DNA from 2 places in the Pseudovibrio sp. JE062 genome. Region 2 is predicted to be linked to the other one. Evidence: predicted binding sites of a transcription regulator. Region 2 holds the regulator's gene; the other holds the start of a gene.
What was found. The regulator LexA, encoded in region 2, represses DNA repair genes until DNA is damaged. The targets are predictions, from matches to a motif close to TGTTCNNNNTGTGTTCNG.
Positions count from the first base shown of each region.

Region 1: the regulator LexA is predicted to act here: its motif matches at 5,838-5,855, upstream of recA (recombinase RecA).

Region 1 is NZ_DS996806.1:442,111-452,058, reverse strand. It holds gene PJE062_RS06395 (glycerophosphodiester phosphodiesterase family protein) at 1-573, shown strand, start outside; gene PJE062_RS27060 (cyclic nucleotide-binding domain-containing protein) at 563-964, opposite strand; partial or broken gene PJE062_RS27055 (ion transporter) at 1,058-1,627, opposite strand; partial or broken gene alaS (alanine--tRNA ligase) at 1,872-4,530, opposite strand; gene recA (recombinase RecA) at 4,721-5,785, opposite strand; gene PJE062_RS06375 (carbohydrate kinase family protein) at 6,089-7,012, shown strand; gene PJE062_RS06370 (pseudouridine-5'-phosphate glycosidase) at 7,045-7,959, shown strand; gene PJE062_RS06365 (hypothetical protein) at 8,348-8,818, shown strand; gene cckA (cell cycle histidine kinase CckA) at 8,898-9,948, opposite strand, start outside.
Region 2 is NZ_DS996805.1:403,848-413,795, reverse strand. It holds gene trpD (anthranilate phosphoribosyltransferase) at 91-1,128, shown strand; gene trpC (indole-3-glycerol phosphate synthase TrpC) at 1,142-1,933, shown strand; gene moaC (cyclic pyranopterin monophosphate synthase MoaC) at 1,993-2,496, shown strand; gene glp (gephyrin-like molybdotransferase Glp) at 2,493-3,707, shown strand; gene lexA (transcriptional repressor LexA) at 3,971-4,693, shown strand; gene PJE062_RS01850 (ComEC/Rec2 family competence protein) at 4,589-7,168, opposite strand; gene gltX (glutamate--tRNA ligase) at 7,294-8,718, shown strand; gene gltA (citrate synthase) at 8,950-9,948, shown strand, end outside.

The DNA.
Region 1 (9,948 bases), on a different contig from region 2:
TACCCGCTCAGAGGTACTGGCATTGGCGTAATGCCCGAGCTGGACGAAGTGTTTCTCGCCTTTCCAGACAAGAAATTCCTGATCAACTTCAAGGAAAAAGAGCTCCGCTCCGCAAAGCTGCTACAGGGAAAACTGGAGAAGCACCCTCAATGGAAACAGCAGGTCTGGGCCGTCTATGGAGCACAAAACCCAACTCAGTACATGGCTGATTCCACCGCAAACACCATGGGCTTCGACAAGGCGAGAACCAAGTCCTGCCTGAAGGAATACATCGCTCTGGGATGGAGCGGTTACGTCCCACAAACCTGCAGAAACACGATTATCGGCGTGCCTTCAAACTACGCGTGGGCCGTCTGGGGCTGGCCAAACAAGTTTCAAAGCAGACTGAAAGCATATGGAAGCGAGATCATTCTGGCCGGGCCTTACAAATCACAGGGCGCAGGTGCTGGGATAGATACGCCAGAGCAACTTCTGGAAGTTCCAGCCATCTTCAACGGTTACATCTGGACGGACAAGATAGAAGCACTTGCCCCTTACATCAGAAAGGAGATTCCAACCGAACCTAGGACGTAAATTCCACATCCACGTGGTGCGCTTTACGCTCATCAATCGCTTCATCAATGATCTTCTTCGCCACGGCGGGTTTGCGATCCATAAAGCGACGCAGATCATCCATCTTGAGCACCATCAGCTGCACCGGCGTTTTGGCAACAGCCCGCGCACGCCGTTTGTGGTGGCCAAACAAAGATGCCTCCCCAAAGTGCTCTCCTTCTCCATGAAGCACCCGGTGATCATCAAAAACCTCTTCCACCTCACCCGAAGCGATCAGGAAAAGACTATTCCCGTCCTCTCCCTTCTCGCAAATGGACTGCCCAGCTGACACGCTATGAGAATGCAGAAGCTCGGTCACAGCCGCGATTTCAATAGCAGAAAGACGCTCAAACAGCGGAATGGTAGCCACCATGCCCCAAGTCACCACAAAATCGCGACTATGGATTTCGCGGGCAAAAGCGGTGCCCACAATGCCCACCGGCAACGCAAACAAGCAGTAGCCCATCAACATCACAACGCTTGCAATCATCTTACCAGCAGCCGTCACTGGAACCACATCACCGTATCCAACTGTTGTCAGGGTTGAGAACGCCCACCACAGCGCGGCCGGTATCGTGCCAAAATGCTCTGGCTGAGCGGCATGCTCCACACTGTAAAGCAGCGTTGCAGCCACCAGTGCCACACCCAAAATCAGCACAAGACTGCCAACGATCGCCCGCTGCTCCGCAACCACCGCCGACACAAGCGAGCGAACAGCAGGTGAGTAACGCGCAATTTTCAAAAAACGGAACAAGCGCAAGATGACCAGCGATTTCCAGCTGATGCTTGCAAAGAACAGAGAAAGCCAGAACGGCACCACCGCAACAAAGTCGACCACGGAGAGCGGCTGCAAAGCATAAACCACCCGTGCTTTCAAAGGCCCATACTTCTTCAGAGGCGGATGCAGATCAGACACCCAAAGGCGCAGCAGATACTCAATCGCGAATATAGATCCGGCGATAAAATCGAGGAGAAAAATCTCCCAGACATACACCCCACCAATGCTCGGCTCCGTCTCCAAAACCGCAAGGCCCACATTCACAACGATGAAGACGATCAGAATGGCATCTATCTGCTGAGCCAGCCGGTTGCCCGCACTGCTGCGCTCCAGCAGGTTGTACACTTTCAACTTGATCGAGTTAGCCACCAAAGCCCCACAAATGCCCGAGCATCAAAACAAAAAAGGAAACGCAAAAATCGAATAACTTCAAAAGTAACTAGCAAAAAATAAAGGGGAGATTAAATCCCCCCTTCATGAAACTCAGATTATCAGGTCAGCTTTAAAGCGTTTCAAGATGCGCCTTGATTGCAGCAATCGCTTCTTCTGCTTTGCCAGCATCAGGGCCACCAGCCTGCGCCATGTCAGGGCGACCACCGCCACCACGACCACCAAGAGCCGCAGAACCGATGCGCACAAGATCAACCGCACTTGCAGTTTCGCTCACGTCCTTGGTTGAACCAACAACGATCGCTGCCTTGCCATCTTCAGCTTTGCTGATCAGCACCACAACACCAGAACCGATTGCAGTCTTGCCTTCATCAGCAACAGACTTCAGATCCTTCGGGTTGATGCCTTCCAGCACACGCGCCATCAGCTTGAACTTACCAGCCTCAGTCACACCAGCGTCTCCGCCGGAGCCACCGCCGCCCATTGCCAGTTTCTTCTTCGCTTCAGCCAGTTCACGCTCCAGCTTCTTGCGCTCATCCAGAAGGCCCGCAATGCGTGCAGGAACATCAGCAGCAGAAACCTTCAGCAGGCCAGCAGTTTCGCGCATCAGCGCATCCTGCTCAGCCAGATACTTGCGGGCTTCATCACCGGTCAGCGCTTCAATACGGCGCACACCAGCAGCAACCGCACCTTCAGAAACAACAGTCACAAGACCGATGTCGCCTGTGCGCTTAACGTGTGTACCACCACAAAGTTCAACAGAGTAAGACTTGCCAGCTTTCTCGCCAGTGGTTGCCGTACCCATGGAAACCACGCGAACTTCATCGCCGTATTTCTCGCCGAACAGAGCCATCGCGCCAGCTTCAATCGCTTCATCAACTTCCATCAGAGAAGTCTCAACAGCGCCATTCTGGAGTACGATCTCGTTCGCAAGAGCTTCAACCTTGGTGGTCTCTTCCGCACTCACAGGCTTTGGATGTGAGAAGTCGAAACGCAGACGCTCAGTGTCACCAAAGACCCCTTCTGAGCCACGTGAGTACCAAGCACTTCGCGAAGCGCTCATGTACAAGGTGAGTTGCTGAGTGGTTGGAGCGAATTGCACTGCGACGCGCATGATCCACGATCAGCTCAAGCGCATCGTCCACATTCACGTCACCGCTTTCAACACGAACAGAATGCACAAACAGGCCGTCAGCTTTCTTCTGTGTGTTGGTCACAGTGATGGAAACACCGTCAGCAACCATGGTACCACAGTCGCCAACCTGACCACCGGATTCACCGTAGAACGGGGTCTGGTTGAGGATCAGAGAACCTTCTTCACCCTGCTTCAGAACTTTGACTTCTTCGCCGTCCTTCACAAGGCTCAGCACAACACCTTCCGCCTTCTCGGTTTCATAACCGAGGAATTCAGTGGCACCGGCCTGCTCTTTTATAGAGAACCAGATCGCATCCGTCGCAGCATCACCAGAACCCGCCCAGGCAGCGCGCGCTTCAGCACGCTGGCGCTCCATTGCGGTGTTAAAGCCATCGGTATCAACCGCGATCTCACGGTTGCGCAGCGCATCCTGAGTCAGATCAAGCGGGAAACCGTAGGTGTCATAAAGCTTAAATGCAGTCTCACCATCCAGCTGATCGCCCGAACCCAGAGAGCTGGTCGCATCTTCCAGAAGACCAAGACCACGCTCAAGCGTTTTGATGAAGCGCTTCTCTTCCAGCTGAATGGTTTCTTCAATGAGCTTTTCCGCACGTGGCAGCTCAGGGAAGGCCTGACCCATTTCACGAACCAGAGTTGGCAGCATCTTGAAGATGACCGGCTCTTTTGCACCAAGCAGGTTCGCGTGACGCATCGCGCGGCGCATGATGCGGCGCAGAACGTAACCGCGACCCTCATTGGATGGCAGAACACCATCAGCGATCAGGAACGCCATAGAACGCAGGTGGTCAGCAATCACGCGGTGGCTTGCCTGTGCTTTACCAGCAGCTTCAACACCGGTGAGATGCTCAGAACTCGCGATCAAGGCCTTGAACAGGTCGATCTCGTAGTTGTTGTGCACGCCCTGCATGATCGCCGCAAAACGCTCAAGACCCATGCCGGTGTCGATGGATGGACGCGGCAGGTCGATGCGTTTATCAGCCAGCTGCTCATACTGCATGAACACCAGGTTCCAGATCTCGATAAAGCGGTCGCCGTCTTCCTCAGGAGAACCTGGAGGGCCACCCCAGATCTGTTCGCCGTGATCGTAGAAAATCTCTGAACAAGGACCACAAGGACCGGTATCACCCATCGCCCAGAAGTTGTCTGAGGTCGGAATGCGGATGATTTTCTCATCAGCAAAGCCAGTCAGCTTCTTCCAGATATTGAAGGCTTCATCATCCTCGGAATAAACAGTCACCAGCAGCTTATCAGCTGGCAGGCCGTATTCTTTGGTGATCAGATTCCACGCCAGCTCAATTGCGTTTTCCTTGAAGTAATCACCAAAGGAAAAGTTGCCGAGCATTTCAAAGAAGGTGTGGTGACGCGCAGTATAACCAACGTTGTCCAGATCGTTGTGCTTGCCGCCCGCACGAACACATTTCTGTGAAGATGTTGCACGCACGTAATCCCGCTTTTCCAAGCCGGTGAAAACGTTCTTGAATGGCACCATACCCGCATTTGTAAACATCAATGTCGGATCATTGCGTGGCACCAATGGACTGGAAGGAACAACCTCGTGTCCGTTTTTTGCAAAGTAGTCGAGAAAAGCCGACCGAATTTCGTTGACGCCACTCATAGGTCTTGATGTCCGTCTCGTTTTCTAGTGGGCAGCTACTTCAACAATCACAGCCGCCAAATTGCAGGGTATGCGCATCCGGAAAGATGCAACAAAAAATTAGTATCTGCCGCGTTTTAGCCATCTGCAGCAAATCTGTCCATAAAACCCTACAAAAAAAGAGGCTGGATAAATCCAGCCCCTCTAAACTCTATTGGTTTTCCGCAGTTTTTTCAGGATCATCAATCGCTTCAGCAATCAAACCCGCATTCTGCCGGATTGCAAGTTCGATCTCTTCCGCCAGTTCAGGATTCTCTCGCAGGAAGGTTTTCGAGTTCTCACGCCCCTGCCCCAACCTCTGGCTGTTGTAGGAGAACCATGCGCCGGACTTCTCGACAATCCCGCCTTTAACACCAAGATCCAGCAATTCACCCATTTTGGAGATGCCTTCACCGTAGATGATGTCAAACTCAACCTGCTTGAATGGAGGTGCCAGCTTGTTCTTCACCACCTTCACGCGGGTCTGGTTACCAACGATTTCGTCACGATCCTTGATCGCACCGATACGGCGGATGTCCAGACGTACAGAAGCGTAGAACTTCAGCGCGTTACCACCAGTCGTGGTCTCAGGAGAACCAAACATCACACCGATCTTCATACGGATCTGGTTGATGAAGATCACCATGGTGTTGGATTTGGAAATGGATGCGGTCAGCTTTCGCAGTGCCTGGCTCATCAAACGAGCCTGCAGGCCCGGGAGCGAATCGCCCATCTCGCCTTCAAGTTCAGCTTTTGGTGTCAGAGCTGCAACGGAGTCGATCACCAGCACGTCAATCGCGCCGGAACGAACCAGAGTGTCTGCAATCTCAAGCGCCTGCTCACCAGCATCTGGCTGAGAAATAAGCAGGTCATCAATGTTCACACCAAGCTTGCGTGCGTACACCGGGTCCAGTGCGTGCTCGGCGTCAACAAAGGCGCAGATACCACCTTCGCGCTGCGCAGATGCTACAGTATGCAAAGCCAGCGTGGTCTTACCGGAGCTTTCAGGGCCGTAGATCTCAATGATACGTCCCTTCGGCAGTCCACCAATGCCCAGTCCAATGTCCAGACTGAGAGAACCAGTCGAAACACTTTGGATTTCTACGGCCTGTCCCTGGCCCATGCGCATAATGGAGCCTTTACCAAAGGCTCGTTCAATTTGGGAAAGCGCTGCATCCAGTGCTTTATTTTTGTCCATCTGATTGCCCTCAACAAGGCGAAGTGAAGTTTGTGCCATACGTTCTCATCCCTTATTTCACGATGGACGTGCAGTTTCAAAGTCAGTTATTTGTACTCACTTTGTTCCAACTTCGCAATACCTGATAACTAACTAATAAAAATGGATTAATTTCAATACGTTCTCCTATTGTTCAACATGTAGATAACTTTTCCCGGCACCTGTTTGGAGGCACGCATCTGGAATCAAACCACAAAAATGCACTTTTGATACATCACCCACAGTCTGTATTTGCTCGTAGCTTGCTTTGGCCAACCAACTTGCATATCAACGGTCTTTCGATGTCGGGAGGAAGAATTGGTTATGTCGTCTAAACAGGTCGGAGTAATCGGAGCAATCCATCTGGACAGGATTGCCCATGCAGATCGACCATTCAAACCGGACACCTCAACACCAGGGAAAATTATGTCCCGCGCAGGAGGTGTTGGAGCCAACATTGCACGCGCCATGGCGCGGTTGGGCATGCAGCCGACAATGCATGGATGTCTGGGTGACGACGCCGACGGAGCGTTCCTCGCAAAAAGCCTGTCAGAATGCGGAATTAATACATCCAGCATCAAGACAGTAGCTGACGGAAGAACCGGATCTTATCTGGCCCTTCACAACCCGGATGGCACACTGTTCTCAGCCATTTCGGACAGCGAGATCACCTCCAGAGTGAGTTTTTCAGAAGCAAATCCAATTCCGCAAGCACTGCTGAACTGCGATATCTGGCTTTGTGAAACCAATCTGGAAGAAGAAACGCTTCTCACACTCGCCAATTCCAAAGGGGATCGCCTTCTGGCCGCTGATACGGTCTCAATAGCAAAGGCACCAAAACTCCGTCCCCTTCTCTCCCAAATTGACATTCTTTTCACCAACACAGATGAAGCCACGGCCCTGCTGGATTGCGAGCCGGGGGAATTTTCCGCAGAAGAGCTGGCCCAACAGCTGGCTGCGAAAGGCATTCCCACCGTTCTGGTCAGCAACGCCAACAAGCCACTGGCTCTTCACTGTGCAGGCAGCACAAGTTCGCACACTCCATTTTCTGTTGTTCCCGTGGATGTCACCGGTGCCGGTGATGCCTTCATTGCAGGCTTTCTTTATGCAAGCTGCCTCAATGAAGACCCATATTCAGCAGTAAAGAGCGGGCTTGCTTCTGCATCCATTACAGTGGAAGCGACCGGCGCCGCGCCGGAAACGCTTTCGCCCCAATCGCTTAAAGCTCGTTTATTAGAACATGCCTAAGCACCAACAACATACGAAAGACTGGGAAAACCATGGGAAGTTCAATTAAAATCCATCATTCAAAAGAAGTTGCAGAAGCTCTCAGCAGCGGCGCTCCAATCGTTGCGCTGGAGTCCACAATCATTACCCATGGCATGCCGTACCCGCAAAACGTTGAAACAGCACGCGAAGTTGAACAGATCATCCGCGACGGCGGTGCAGTTCCAGCAACCATCGCAGTGCTCAACGGTGAACTCCACGTCGGCCTCGAAGACGAAACTCTGGACGAGCTGGCCAACGCCAAAGACGTGATGAAATGCTCCCGCGCAGACCTGTCCTTCGCAATGGCTCTGGGCAAGAACGGCTCCACCACAGTGGCAGCAACCATGATGGCAGCACACGCTGCTGGCATCCGCGTCTTCGCAACTGGTGGCATCGGCGGTGTACACAAGGGCGCTGAAACCACTTTCGACATCTCCGCAGATCTGGACGAACTGTCCCGCACCGCTGTCTGTGTTGTCTCCGCTGGTGCAAAAGCGCTGCTCGACATCCCGAAAACTCTGGAAGTTCTGGAAACCCGCGGCGTGCCGGTCATCGGCTTTGGCTGTGAAAACGTGCCAGCATTCTGGTCCCGCGATTCCAAGATCAAAGCGCCTTACCGTCTGGATGAAGCAAACGACATCTCCAAGCTGATCAAGTTCCGCGAAACATTTGGCGATCACGGCGGCATGCTCGTAACCAACCCGGTTCCAGCTGAAGATGAAATCCCATCTGACGAAATGCAGGTGTTCATCGATGCATCCATCAAGGCTGCTGAAGAACAGAACATCACCGGCAAGGACGTAACACCGTTCGTTCTGCAGGATATCTTCGAGCGCACAGCAGGCCGCAGCCTGGCAACCAACATTGCGCTGGTAAAGAACAACGCAAAGCTTGCAACAAAGATCGCGTGCGGTCTGACCGATTAAGTTTTTGCAGGTATTTGCCTCATAAGAATCCGGGTCGGTATCTCCAGCCCGGATTTTTTTGTGGCCTCATAACTTGTGCAGAGCTTTCCCCACGCTTCCAATCAACTCAATACATGCAGAGGATTTCACGTCTCTTTGATCGAAAGATTCCGTTGTTTTTCCGCCCCGATTATTTTAGGTGTTCTAAAGCTATAGAACTTTACATCGCTGTGTTTTTATTGGCGCATCTGCATCTTGTGGTCATATAGTACTCATCAAAACGCCATCTGGCGCGCATATGTGAAAGAGGCCAATCCAATTTATTGGGTGGTTCCATTGAAATCACGCCCAACAGAGTTTCGCGGCTGGGGCAGTTGCATCAGCTTTTGTCACCCGCAGGATTTACGCTATGAAGAAACTTATTTTTATCGGATTAACTGCAGCTCTCGCAGCTTGCCAAAGCGGCCCATCCACGCGCAGCGGGCAACCATCCATCCGCGCGGACGCCGATTCTCAAACCATTCAGATCAACGCGTCGCCTGAAGTTGTGCGCACCACTCTGGTCAACAGCGCAAGCGCCAAAGGCACCATCGTTCAGCAAAACGAGCCAAACATGGTGGTGATGGAAAGCTATGTGCGCGGCGACAACGCTGTGCTCGACAACGAATTTGGCCCATCAGATTCCGGCGAGCGCGCCTACCGCATCCGCGTTCGCTTCTCCGGCACACAGTGCAGCACCAACGTTGTGCAAGACCTTGCGCTGGTCAACAACATCTACACCTCGCAGGAACAGTCCTTCCAACTGCCAGGCAACCCAGGCTCCCTGCAGAGCCTACAGCGTTTGAAGTCCAACGCGGAAAACTCTTCCGGCTGCGTCTAATACGCAACGCATATAGATATCAAAAAAGCCGGAGAGCAGACCATGCTCTCCGGCTTTTGTATTTCAAAGTGAGAAAAGGCTAAGCCCGTTCCTGTGTCTTGGCTTCCAACGTTTCTTTCACCGTGGTTGCCAGCTGTTTCAACGTGAATGGCTTCGGCAGGAAGGTAAAGCTCTCCTCCGCCGGCAGGTTCTTCTCAAACGCATCCTCAGCATAGCCGGAAACAAAGATGATCTTCAGATCAGGACGTGTCTTACGCAGCTCAATCAGCAAGCTTGGCCCATCCATTTCCGGCATCACAACATCAGAAACCACAAGGTCGACCGCCCCGCCTGTCTCTTCCATCACTTCCAGTGCCTCAGTGCCAGAACCAGCTTCAAACACCTCATAGCCACGACCACTCAACGCTCGTGCTGCAAAGGCCCGCACAGCCTCTTCATCTTCAACAAGAAGAATAGTTGCAGAACCTGTCAGATCCGCTTCGGTCGCTTCCTGCTCAGGTTTAACCTCAACCACCTCTTCCTTCTCGGTGGTGATGTGGCGCGGGAAGAAGATGCGGAACGTGGTGCCGACACCAACCTCACTGGTGCAGAAAACATAACCGCCGGTCTGCTTCACAATGCCATAAACAGTAGAGAGCCCAAGACCTGTGCCTTTGCCGACATCTTTGGTCGAGAAGAACGGCTCGAAGATCTTGTCCATCACGTCCTGAGACATGCCGTGACCGTTATCGGCCACCTCAATCAGCACGTACTCACCCGGAGGCATACCGCGTGTGTTCTCGTAGGTCTTGGAAGCGTCCTCGTCCACGTTTAGCGTCCGGATGGAAACTTCACCGCCCCCCTCCATCGCATCACGCGCGTTCACCGCGAGGTTCACGATCACCTGTTCCAGCTGGTTCACGTCAGCCATCACTGGCCACAGCTCACGGCCATGCACCAGCTTCAGCTCAATCTTCTCACCCAGCAGGCGATCCAGAAGGATGGAAACATCCGCCAGCACATCCGCCAGCGCCAGCTCCTGCGGTCGCAGTGTCTGACGGCGGGAGAACGCAAGCAACTGGCGCACAAGGCCCGCCGCTCTGTTCGCATTCTGCTTGATGTTCATGATGTCCTGGAAGGCTGGATCCGTC
Region 2 (9,948 bases):
TTATCTCCTAGACAGCCCTCCTAAAGCTATCTAATAGTTAGCCTTTGTGTGCATTAAGGAATTACCTGAGGGATTGAGGGAGTTTTCGCCGTGAGCAATTTGAAAAATCTCATTGGAATTGTCGCTGACGGCAACGCACTGGACCGGTCTCAGGCCCGCGAGGCATTCGAGATCATCATGTCAGGCGCCGCAACTCCTGCTCAGATCGGAGGCTTCCTGATGGCCCTGCGCTTGCGCGGCGAAACCATCGATGAAATCTCCGCAGCAGTTGAGACCATGCGCGCCAAGATGATCCCGGTAAAAGCACCAGACCACGCCATCGACATTGTCGGCACTGGCGGTGATGCATCCGGCTCCTACAACATCTCGACCTGCACGGCGATTGTGGTCGCAGGCTGCGGCGTAACCGTTGCCAAACACGGCAACCGCTCCCTCTCTTCAAAGTCCGGCTCTGCTGAAGCGCTGGCCGAACTGGGCATCAATCTGGATCTGGACGCAAACGGCATCAGCCACTGCATTCACGAGGCAGGTATCGGCTTCATGTTCGCGCCAAACCATCATAAAGCTATGCGCCACGTTGGCCCAGCTCGCATCGAGCTTGGCACCAGAACCATCTTCAACCTGCTTGGTCCTCTTGCCAACCCGGCAGGCGCAAAACGCCAGATGACCGGCGTGTTCGCGCAGCAATGGGTTGAGCCGCTCGCTAATACGCTAAACGAACTGGGCACGGAAAAAGCCTGGATCGTCAACGGCTCCGATGGCATGGATGAAATCACCACCACCGGAACAACCTTTGTCGCCGAACTGAAAAACGGCAGCATCAACACCTTCACCATCTCACCAGAAGATGCAGGCTTACCTGTTGCAAAGACGGAAGACCTGAAGGGCGGCGATCCAAAAGAAAACGCTCAGGCCCTGCGCGAAGTACTGCAAGGCGCCAAGAACGCGTACCGCGACATCGTCCTGCTCAACTCTGCAGCCTCCCTGATCGTTGCAGACAAAGTCTCCACCCTCACAGACGGGGTAGAGATGGCTGCACAGGCGATCGATACAGGTACCGCCCTTTCCCGACTGGACAAACTTGTTGAAGCCTCCGACGCTGCAACAGCTGCTAACATGAAACTCTAAGACCACGGATCCCATGTCAGATATCCTTAAGAAAATCGAAGCTTACAAACGTGAAGAGATTGCCGCTGCAAAAGCGCAAACTTCTCTGGCTGATCTGGATGCGGCAATCAAGGCAGCAACTCCAACCCGCGGCTTCGCAAACGCACTGAAAGCAAAGCACGCAAACGGTGAGTACGCCCTAATCGCTGAGGTAAAAAAAGCCAGCCCGTCCAAAGGCCTGATCCGCGCTGACTTTAACCCGCCAGTACTCGCAAAAGCCTATGAAAATGGCGGCGCAGCCTGCTTGTCCGTGCTGACCGACACGCCGTCCTTCCAGGGAAAACCAGAGTACCTCGTCGCAGCCCGTAATGAAGTCTCCCTGCCAGTTCTGCGCAAAGACTTTCTCTATGACACCTATCAGGTGCATGAGGCCCGTGCCTGGGGTGCAGACTGCATCCTGATCATCATGGCAGCCGTTGATGATGCATTAGCCAAAGAGCTGGAAGACACCGCCTTTGAGCTTGGTATGGATGCGCTGATTGAGGTGCATGATGAGGCTGAGTTGGAACGCGCGCTGAAGCTCACCTCACCACTCGTCGGCATCAACAACCGCAACCTGAAAACATTCGAGACATCACTGGAGACCAGTGAACGCCTTGCTCCATTGATCCCGCAAGATCGGATCATCGTGGGCGAAAGCGGCCTGTTCACTCCGGAAGATCTTTCCCGCATGGAAAAATCTGGCATCTCCACCTTCCTCATCGGTGAAAGCCTTATGCGGCAGGACGATGTCGAGAACGCAACAAAAGCGCTGCTTAAACGCTAAGAAAATCAACTGCCTGCAAAAGGCAATGACCTGAACAAACTGTGTCCAGAGGCAAGAAAATGTCAGAACTTTCTCCAAAACTCACTCACCTTGATGACAGTGGTGCGGCTCATATGGTCGACATCTCGGAGAAAGAGGTCACCTCACGCATCGCCCGCGCCGGCGGTCAGGTGAAGATGCAGCCTGACACTCTGGACATGATCCTTTCCGGCAACGCCAAGAAAGGCGACGTGCTGGCAACGGCCCGCATCGCTGGCATCATGGCTGCCAAGCGCACCCATGAGCTGATCCCGCTGTGTCATCCGCTGGCTCTTTCCAAGGTGCAGGTGGACTTCACACCGAACCCGGAGCTGCCGGGCATTGAGATTGAAGTCTTCGCAAAGGTCTCTGGTCAGACCGGTATTGAGATGGAAGCGCTGACAGCTGCTTCTGTTGCGTGCCTGACGATCTACGATATGGCCAAAGCCGTTGATCGTTCAATGGAGATTGGTGAGATTCGCCTGCTGGAGAAGAAGGGCGGTAAGTCCGGTCACTATCTGGCTGAGGAGGATAACTCCAAATGAGCCTGATCAGTATTGAAGAAGCACTCGACCGCCTCCTTAAGGACGTAAAGCCAACCGCAAGCGAGAGCCTCCCACTTCTGGAAGCTGGCGAACGCGTTTTGGCACAAGATGTTGCCGCAACCCGCACCCAGCCTCCGTTCTCCGCCTCCGCGATGGATGGCTATGCCGTAAAAGCCGCTGACACCGAAGATCCTGAGTGCGCACTGAAGGTCATCGGTGAAGTCGCTGCCGGGCATAACTTCGACGGCACACTGCAAGACGGCGAAGCCCTACGTATCTTCACAGGCGCGCCGGTACCAGCGGGTGCGGATGCGATCCTGATGCAGGAAAATGCCCGCCGTGACGGGGATAACCTATTCTGCCAAGAGAGCGTAACTGTTGGCAAGTTCATCCGCCCTGCCGGACTGGACTTCCAAGAAGGCCAGGTCCTCCTCAAAGCAGGCGCCCCACTCGGCTTCCGCGAGCTGTCCCTTGCGGGCGCAATGAACCACGCGAGCTTGCCAGTGCGCAAGAAGCCGGTTGTCGCAATCCTTGCAAACGGAGACGAGCTCGTTGAGCCGGGCCAGACACCAGGTCCGAATCAAATCATCGCATCCAATCAGGTCGGCATCGCAGAATTTGTGAAAAACTGCGGCGGCATCCCAATGATGCTAGGCATAGCCCCGGACCAGCCTGAAGAAATCACAGCCCGCGTCAAGCAGGCAATTGAAGCCAAAGCCGATGTTCTAGTCACGCTCGGCGGCGCATCTGTTGGCGACCACGACCTCATTCAGGACGTGCTTGGAGCAGAAGGCATGGAGCTCGGCTTCTGGCGCATTGCCATGCGTCCGGGCAAACCACTCATGGCAGGCGCTCTTGGCCCGATGAAAGTCCTCGGCCTGCCGGGCAATCCGGTATCAAGTCTTGTCTGCGCCCTCCTCTTCCTTGGGCCTCTCCTCGACAAAATGCTGGGCCGCTCAGTACCTTTGGCAAATCAAGGTGTTACCAAAGCCACGCTGACCGCTGACCTGCCTGCAAACGACCTGCGTCAGGACTACCTGCGCGCCAGCCTGAGCACCGATGCACAAGGCAATCTGACAACCGAGCCGTTTGGTAAGCAGGATTCCTCAATGCTTGCACTGCTCACCAAAGCAGACGCTCTGATTGTTCTCCCGCCACACGCACCGGCTGCATCGGCAGGCGAAAAAGTTGAGCTTCTCAAGCTACGCTAAATCCGAAAGACGAGAGTGGACAACCCCTGTCCACTCACCCGTCAAAATCCAATTCCCCCAGTTCTAGCAGGGCTTAAACGCAACAAACCCATTGCAGAACACAATGAGAACAGGTAGAGTACGTTCGTGTTTTGTCCTCCCAATCGCAGAAGTTGAAGTCTTTCAGCTTGTTGGGATTACAAATCAACGAATGGTCATCTCCGGAACCGGAGAGTATGGCCGCTCACTTTCAATCTGCGCTTAGGAGCGAACGGGGATAAAAGATGCTTACACAGAAGCAACACGAGCTTTTGATGTTCATCCATCAACGCTTGAAGGAAGCAGGTGTTCCACCCTCCTTCGATGAGATGAAGGACGCGCTGGACCTCCGTTCCAAATCCGGCATTCACCGGCTGATCACAGCTCTGGAAGAGCGCGGCTTTATTCGCCGCCTGCCAAACAGAGCCCGTGCGCTGGAAATCCTCAAGCTACCAGAGTCCATCGCACCAGGCCTGAAGCCTGCGGCCAAGGAAAAGGGCTTTGCGCCTGAGGTCATCGAAGGATCACTGAGCAAGAAAGTCGCGGCACCGCCTCCACCACGCACGCCGTCTCCTGACGAAGTGCCCACGCTGGAGATCCCGGTTATGGGCCGCATTGCAGCAGGTGTGCCGATCGAAGCAATCCAGCATCAGAGCCATTCCATTGCAATGCCTGCAGATCTGATGGGTCGCGGAGAACACTATGCGCTGGAGGTCAAAGGCGACTCCATGATTGACGCTGGCATCTTCGACGGGGATACTGTGCTGATTAAACGCGGCGACACCGCGGATAACGGTGAAATCGTCGTGGCGCTGATCGATGATGAGGAAGCAACTCTGAAGCGCCTGCGCAAAAAAGGTGCTTCAGTCGCGCTTGAAGCGGCCAACCCCGCCTACGAAACTCGCATCTTCGGCCCGGGGCGTGTCCGCATTCAGGGCAAGATGATTGCGCTCTTCCGCCGCTATTAACGCACTGGTTGTTATAGGCAATTTAGGATTCCAAGGTCTGCGCTGAGCATCATATGCCCAGCGCACTTTTTTTATTTTATGCCCGCTTTCTGCTTGATCTGACAACCAGATATAAACTGAACCTCGTTCTCCAAAAGTCTTCTGATCCAAAACCAGCTCAGCATTGCAGCTGGAAGGGGCCTGAGCCTGGGTGACAATGATGGAAGCAAGCTGACAATCAGCCTTCAGAACGCCCTCCACCTTCGACTGCGCCAGAACAACTGATGGCTTTTGTTCCCCTCCACCACCTATCGCTCTGTGCGGGTATAACGCCAGCACACAGCCCTCCTCATCACAGGAACGGTCTGCTGCCCGCGTTTTATGCTCTTTAAAGGAATTTGCAGAGTATCCCCCTGCCCGCAGCAGGCTATCGGCGGCAAATGATATACGCGAGGATGTCAGACGGAAAGACCCGTCCTCGCCATAAAACCCGATATGCTTACCTGCATCGGCAATCATCACATCAGGTGGCCGCTCCACTACGAAACCTATGAGACCCGCTGCAAATACTGGCACAGAAAGCCATTTCAGGCGTAAGGGCATGATGCAAAGTATGATACTCGCAAGGATCACCAGCAGGTAACCAGAGACACTGGCAACGCCCAGATTGGTTAACCCATCACTCAGCGCGCTCACCCAGTAGGCCGCCTTCAGCACCAGAGATAATCCCACTTCCATGCCCTGCAGAAAGAACGCATCGGCCCCAAGCGGGATCGTCAGTAATGCAAGCAGACCAAGGGGCATAACAACAAAAGTCACCAGCGGCATGGCCAGCACGTTACCAACCACCCCATAGGGGGCGATCTGCTCAAAGTGCATGGCCGCAATTGGAGCAGTGGCGGCGCCTGCGATCAGGGAGGTCATTGCGCAGGCAAAAAGCCACTTCGCGGGCTTTTTAAGAGTACGCAAAACGCCAGTTTTCCCTTTTAAAACATAAGCTTCCCGATCATCCCGAAGCCAGTCTTTGCCAAAGGAGTAAGCTGACAACAAAGCGAGGACGGCGATGAAGGACATCTGGAAGCCCGGGGATAAGACCTCCTCTGGGCGCAGGCTTAAAAGGAGGAGGCAGGCGAGAGCAAGTCCGCGCAGGCTGAACGCGCGGCGACCAAGCAACCCGGCGCATAAGATCAGCACCGCCATCAGATAGGCCCGCTGCGTGGCGACAGAAGCCCCTGACAAACCAAGATAAACCGTCGCTGCAATCAACGCGGCAATGCTGGCGTAAACGTGGATATGTCCTTTCAAAGCAAGGCTTTGACTAAGAGACAGAACCAACCGCGCGGCGAGGAAAACCAGTGAGGTCACCAACCCCATATGCATGCCGGAAATAGCGAGGACATGTGCGAGGCCTGCATTACGTAGGGCGTCTTTATCAGCAGAAGCCAGATAGTCCCGCTTGCCTACCAGGAGAGCAACAGCAAAGGCACTTTCTGGCGAGTAATCCAACACCCGCCGGATGCGCCCAGCGATACCGCTTCGTATCGTGTCCACATGCTGCAGAAATCCAGTGCCCCCATCACGGGCGAGCATGACAGGTCTGGAAAGCGCATAACCAACCGCACCGATCCCATCAAAAAACGCAGTTCTGGCAAAGTCATAGCCGCCGGGCCGCACAGCACCACCGGGCGGCAGAAGACGCGCCTTCAGCTGCATCTTATCCCCCATCACCGGAGCCTCTTTCATCCCCTTCAGGCTGAGCCGGATTTTGAAACCAAGCGGAGTTGCCCCCCTCTTGGAATACTCCTGCACCTCCCCGAGGATAACAGAGTATGAGTGCTGCCCGGACTGCTTGAGCCCGGTGACAACTCCCTCCACCTTCCGCGTAACAGGACGCTCCAGCGGATCACCTCGGGCGAACTCCACGCGCAAATCCGAGAGGAAAAAGCCGAGCGCAAAAAATAAAAACGCTGTGAGACCAACCGTCGGTCGGCCATTCTTCATTCTGCGAAAAACAAACAGTCCCAATAGGATAGCGGCAAGTCCGCTTAAAACACTGTAAGGCTCGGCGGGCAGCGAGAAATACACCAGTACGCCCGCCATATGGCTCAGCGCATACCAGACGATGCCCTGCCCGCGATCCCAGTCCTGAGAGAGAGCCGTGCGGGCATAACTTACTGCCCCCGGCCAATCCGGCCTCACTATCCAGAATATGGCACTACGAACGGTCAACGCAGCCGCAACACATCGCTCCCGCACCCCAACACGCTGATTTTCCTCACAGATCACTTCAGTTGCGTTGCTATGTGCGTTTTTTGCGTTGATTTGCGTTTTTCTGCGTTGCTGTGTTTTAGCAGCCTCCAGAACATCCTCAGCGGGCAACAGATCCCCCTCAAAGGCAGCGGAAGAAAACTTATCCCCCTTCAGGCAAAGCACGTCTATTCTGGGAGCCGAACCACCAGATTGCGTCTTGTCTGAGGATGATTGTCCCTCGCGCACCCTTAAGTCCCTTTCTGCCACTTGGGAACTTTTCAATGCTATGGTACACAGCCCGTCAAGATACGGCGCCCCGCCGTAATTACCCCAAACTATTCGAAGTAACTTGAAACTTTTCCGGACGAGCTATGACTAAACCTGTCGTCACGCGCTTTGCGCCTTCTCCTACCGGCTACCTGCATATTGGTGGCGCCCGTACAGCCCTGTTCAACTGGCTGCTGGCCAAACACAGCGGCGGCAAAATGCTGCTGCGTATTGAAGACACAGACCGGTCCCGCTCCACCGAGGAAGCTGTAGACGCGCTTCTGGATGGCCTGTCCTGGCTGGGCATGGACTGGGACGGCGAGCCGATCTCTCAGTATGGCCGCGTAGACCGTCACCGCGAAGTGGCGGAGCAGATGGTTAAGGAAGGCACAGCTTACTACTGCTACTGCACGCCGGAAGAAGTGAACGAAATGCGCGAGAAGGCCCGCGCAGAAGGTCGTCCGCCGCGCTACGACGGCACATGGCGCGACCGTGACCCGTCTGAAGCGCCGGAAGGCATCGCTCCTGCAATCCGCCTGAAAGCACCGCTGGAAGGCGACACCATCGTGGAAGATCAGGTTCAGGGCACAGTCAAATTCGCAAACGAGAATCTCGACGATCTGATCCTCGTGCGCTCTGACGGAAACCCGACCTATATGCTGGCCGTTGTTGTCGACGACCACGACATGGGCGTGACCCACATCGTGCGCGGTGATGACCACCTGACCAACGCTGCACGTCAGACCCTGATCTACAAGGCTCTGAACTGGGATGTACCAGTTATGGCGCATATTCCGCTGATCTACGGTCCGGACGGAGCAAAGCTCTCCAAGCGCCATGGTGCGATCGGTGCAGAAGCATACCGTGCAATGGGCTACCTGCCGTCCGCGATGCGTAACTATCTGGCACGCCTCGGCTGGTCCCACGGCGATGACGAGATCTTCTCCACCGAGCAAATGATCGAATGGTTCGGTCTGGACGCATGCGGCAAGTCTCCTTCCCGCTTCGACTTCAAGAAGCTGGAAAACCTCAACGCCCACTACATGCGCTCTGAAGGCGACGAAGAGCTCTACCAGCACTTCCTCACCTACCTGATGGATGTGGAAGGCGGCGCTGACGTCATGGCGTGGATGGCAGGCAATGGCAACCAGGACAAGTTCATGGCCGCTCTGCCTGGCCTGAAAGAGCGCGCAAAGACCCTTGTGGAGCTGCAGGAATCTGCACGCTATCTGTGGGTTCAGCGTCCGCTGGATCTGGATGCAAAAGCGGAAAAGATCCTGTCTGATGAGGCAAAAGCTGTTCTTGGTAAGGTGCTCCCAGCTCTGGAAGCCCTCACCGACTGGACCGTGGAAAGCACTGAGACTGCCGTTAAGGCAGTAGCGGAAGCAGAAGAGCTGAAACTCGGCAAAGTAGCTCAGCCATTGCGCGCTGCACTCACTGGTCGTGGGACATCCCCAGGCATCTTTGATGTGCTTGTGGTGCTCGGAAAAGACGAATCTTGCGCACGCATTCGTGATTTTGCAGCGTAATCCGCTGAAATTTCAGAGAAACTACCGCTACAAATGCCCGTTGGTCGTAGCGGTAGTTTCACTTATAACTAAAAGCGGTGGTTGCGGGTGCTTGCCCCATCGCGGCAAATGATATAGGCAGTTCCACGACAACACTCTCCTCCGGGCGGAAACGTCAGATCATGCAGTGTATTCATTTGTACACAAATGGAACAAGTCGCATGAGGAGATACAAAATGGGGGTTGCCTGATATGAGCGACAAAACAGCGAAACTGACTATTGGAGACAACAGCTGGGACTTTAACGTCCACTCTGGCTCCATGGGCCCTGATGTTCTGGACATCGGTTCGCTTTACAAGCAAACTGACCACTTCACTCTGGACCCTGGTTTCACATCAACTGCCTCATGCGAATCCAAGATCACTTTCATCGATGGTGACGCAGGTACTCTGCTTTACCGCGGTTACCCGATTGAACAGCTCGCTGAACACGGCGACTTTTTGGAATCCTGCTACCTGCTGCTGTACGGCGAACTGCCAACACGCGCAGAAAAGGACGACTTTGTTCACCGCGTAACCTACCACACCATGATCCACGATCAGATGAGCTCTTTCTTCAAAGGCTATCGTCGTGACGCCCACCCAATGGCAGTCATGACCGGTACCGTTGGAGCTCTCTCGTCCTTCTATCATGACAGCACCGACATCTCCGATCCACACCAGCGCATGGTTGCTTCCCTGCGCATGATCGCGAAGATGCCGACCATTGCTGCAATGGCCTACAAATACCACGTTGGCCAGCCTTTCGTTTACCCAAGAAACGATCTGGACTACGCATCCAACTTCCTGCACATGTGCTTCGCAGTTCCATGTGAGGAATACAAAGTAAATCCGGTTCTGGCTCGCGCTATGGACCGTATCTTCATCCTGCACGCTGACCACGAGCAGAACGCTTCCACCTCTACAGTCCGTCTTGCTGGTTCTTCAGGCGCGAACCCATTTGCATGTATTGCAGCTGGTATCGCATGTCTGTGGGGTCCATCCCACGGTGGTGCAAACGAAGCAGCTCTGAACATGCTCTCCGAAATCGGCTCTGTTGACCGTATTCCTGAGTACGTTGCACGTGCAAAAGACAAGAGCGATCCGTTCCGCCTCATGGGCTTCGGTCACCGCGTCTACAAAAACTACGACCCACGCGCACGCATCATGCAGAAAACCTGTCATGAAGTGCTTGCTGAGCTGGGCCACCAG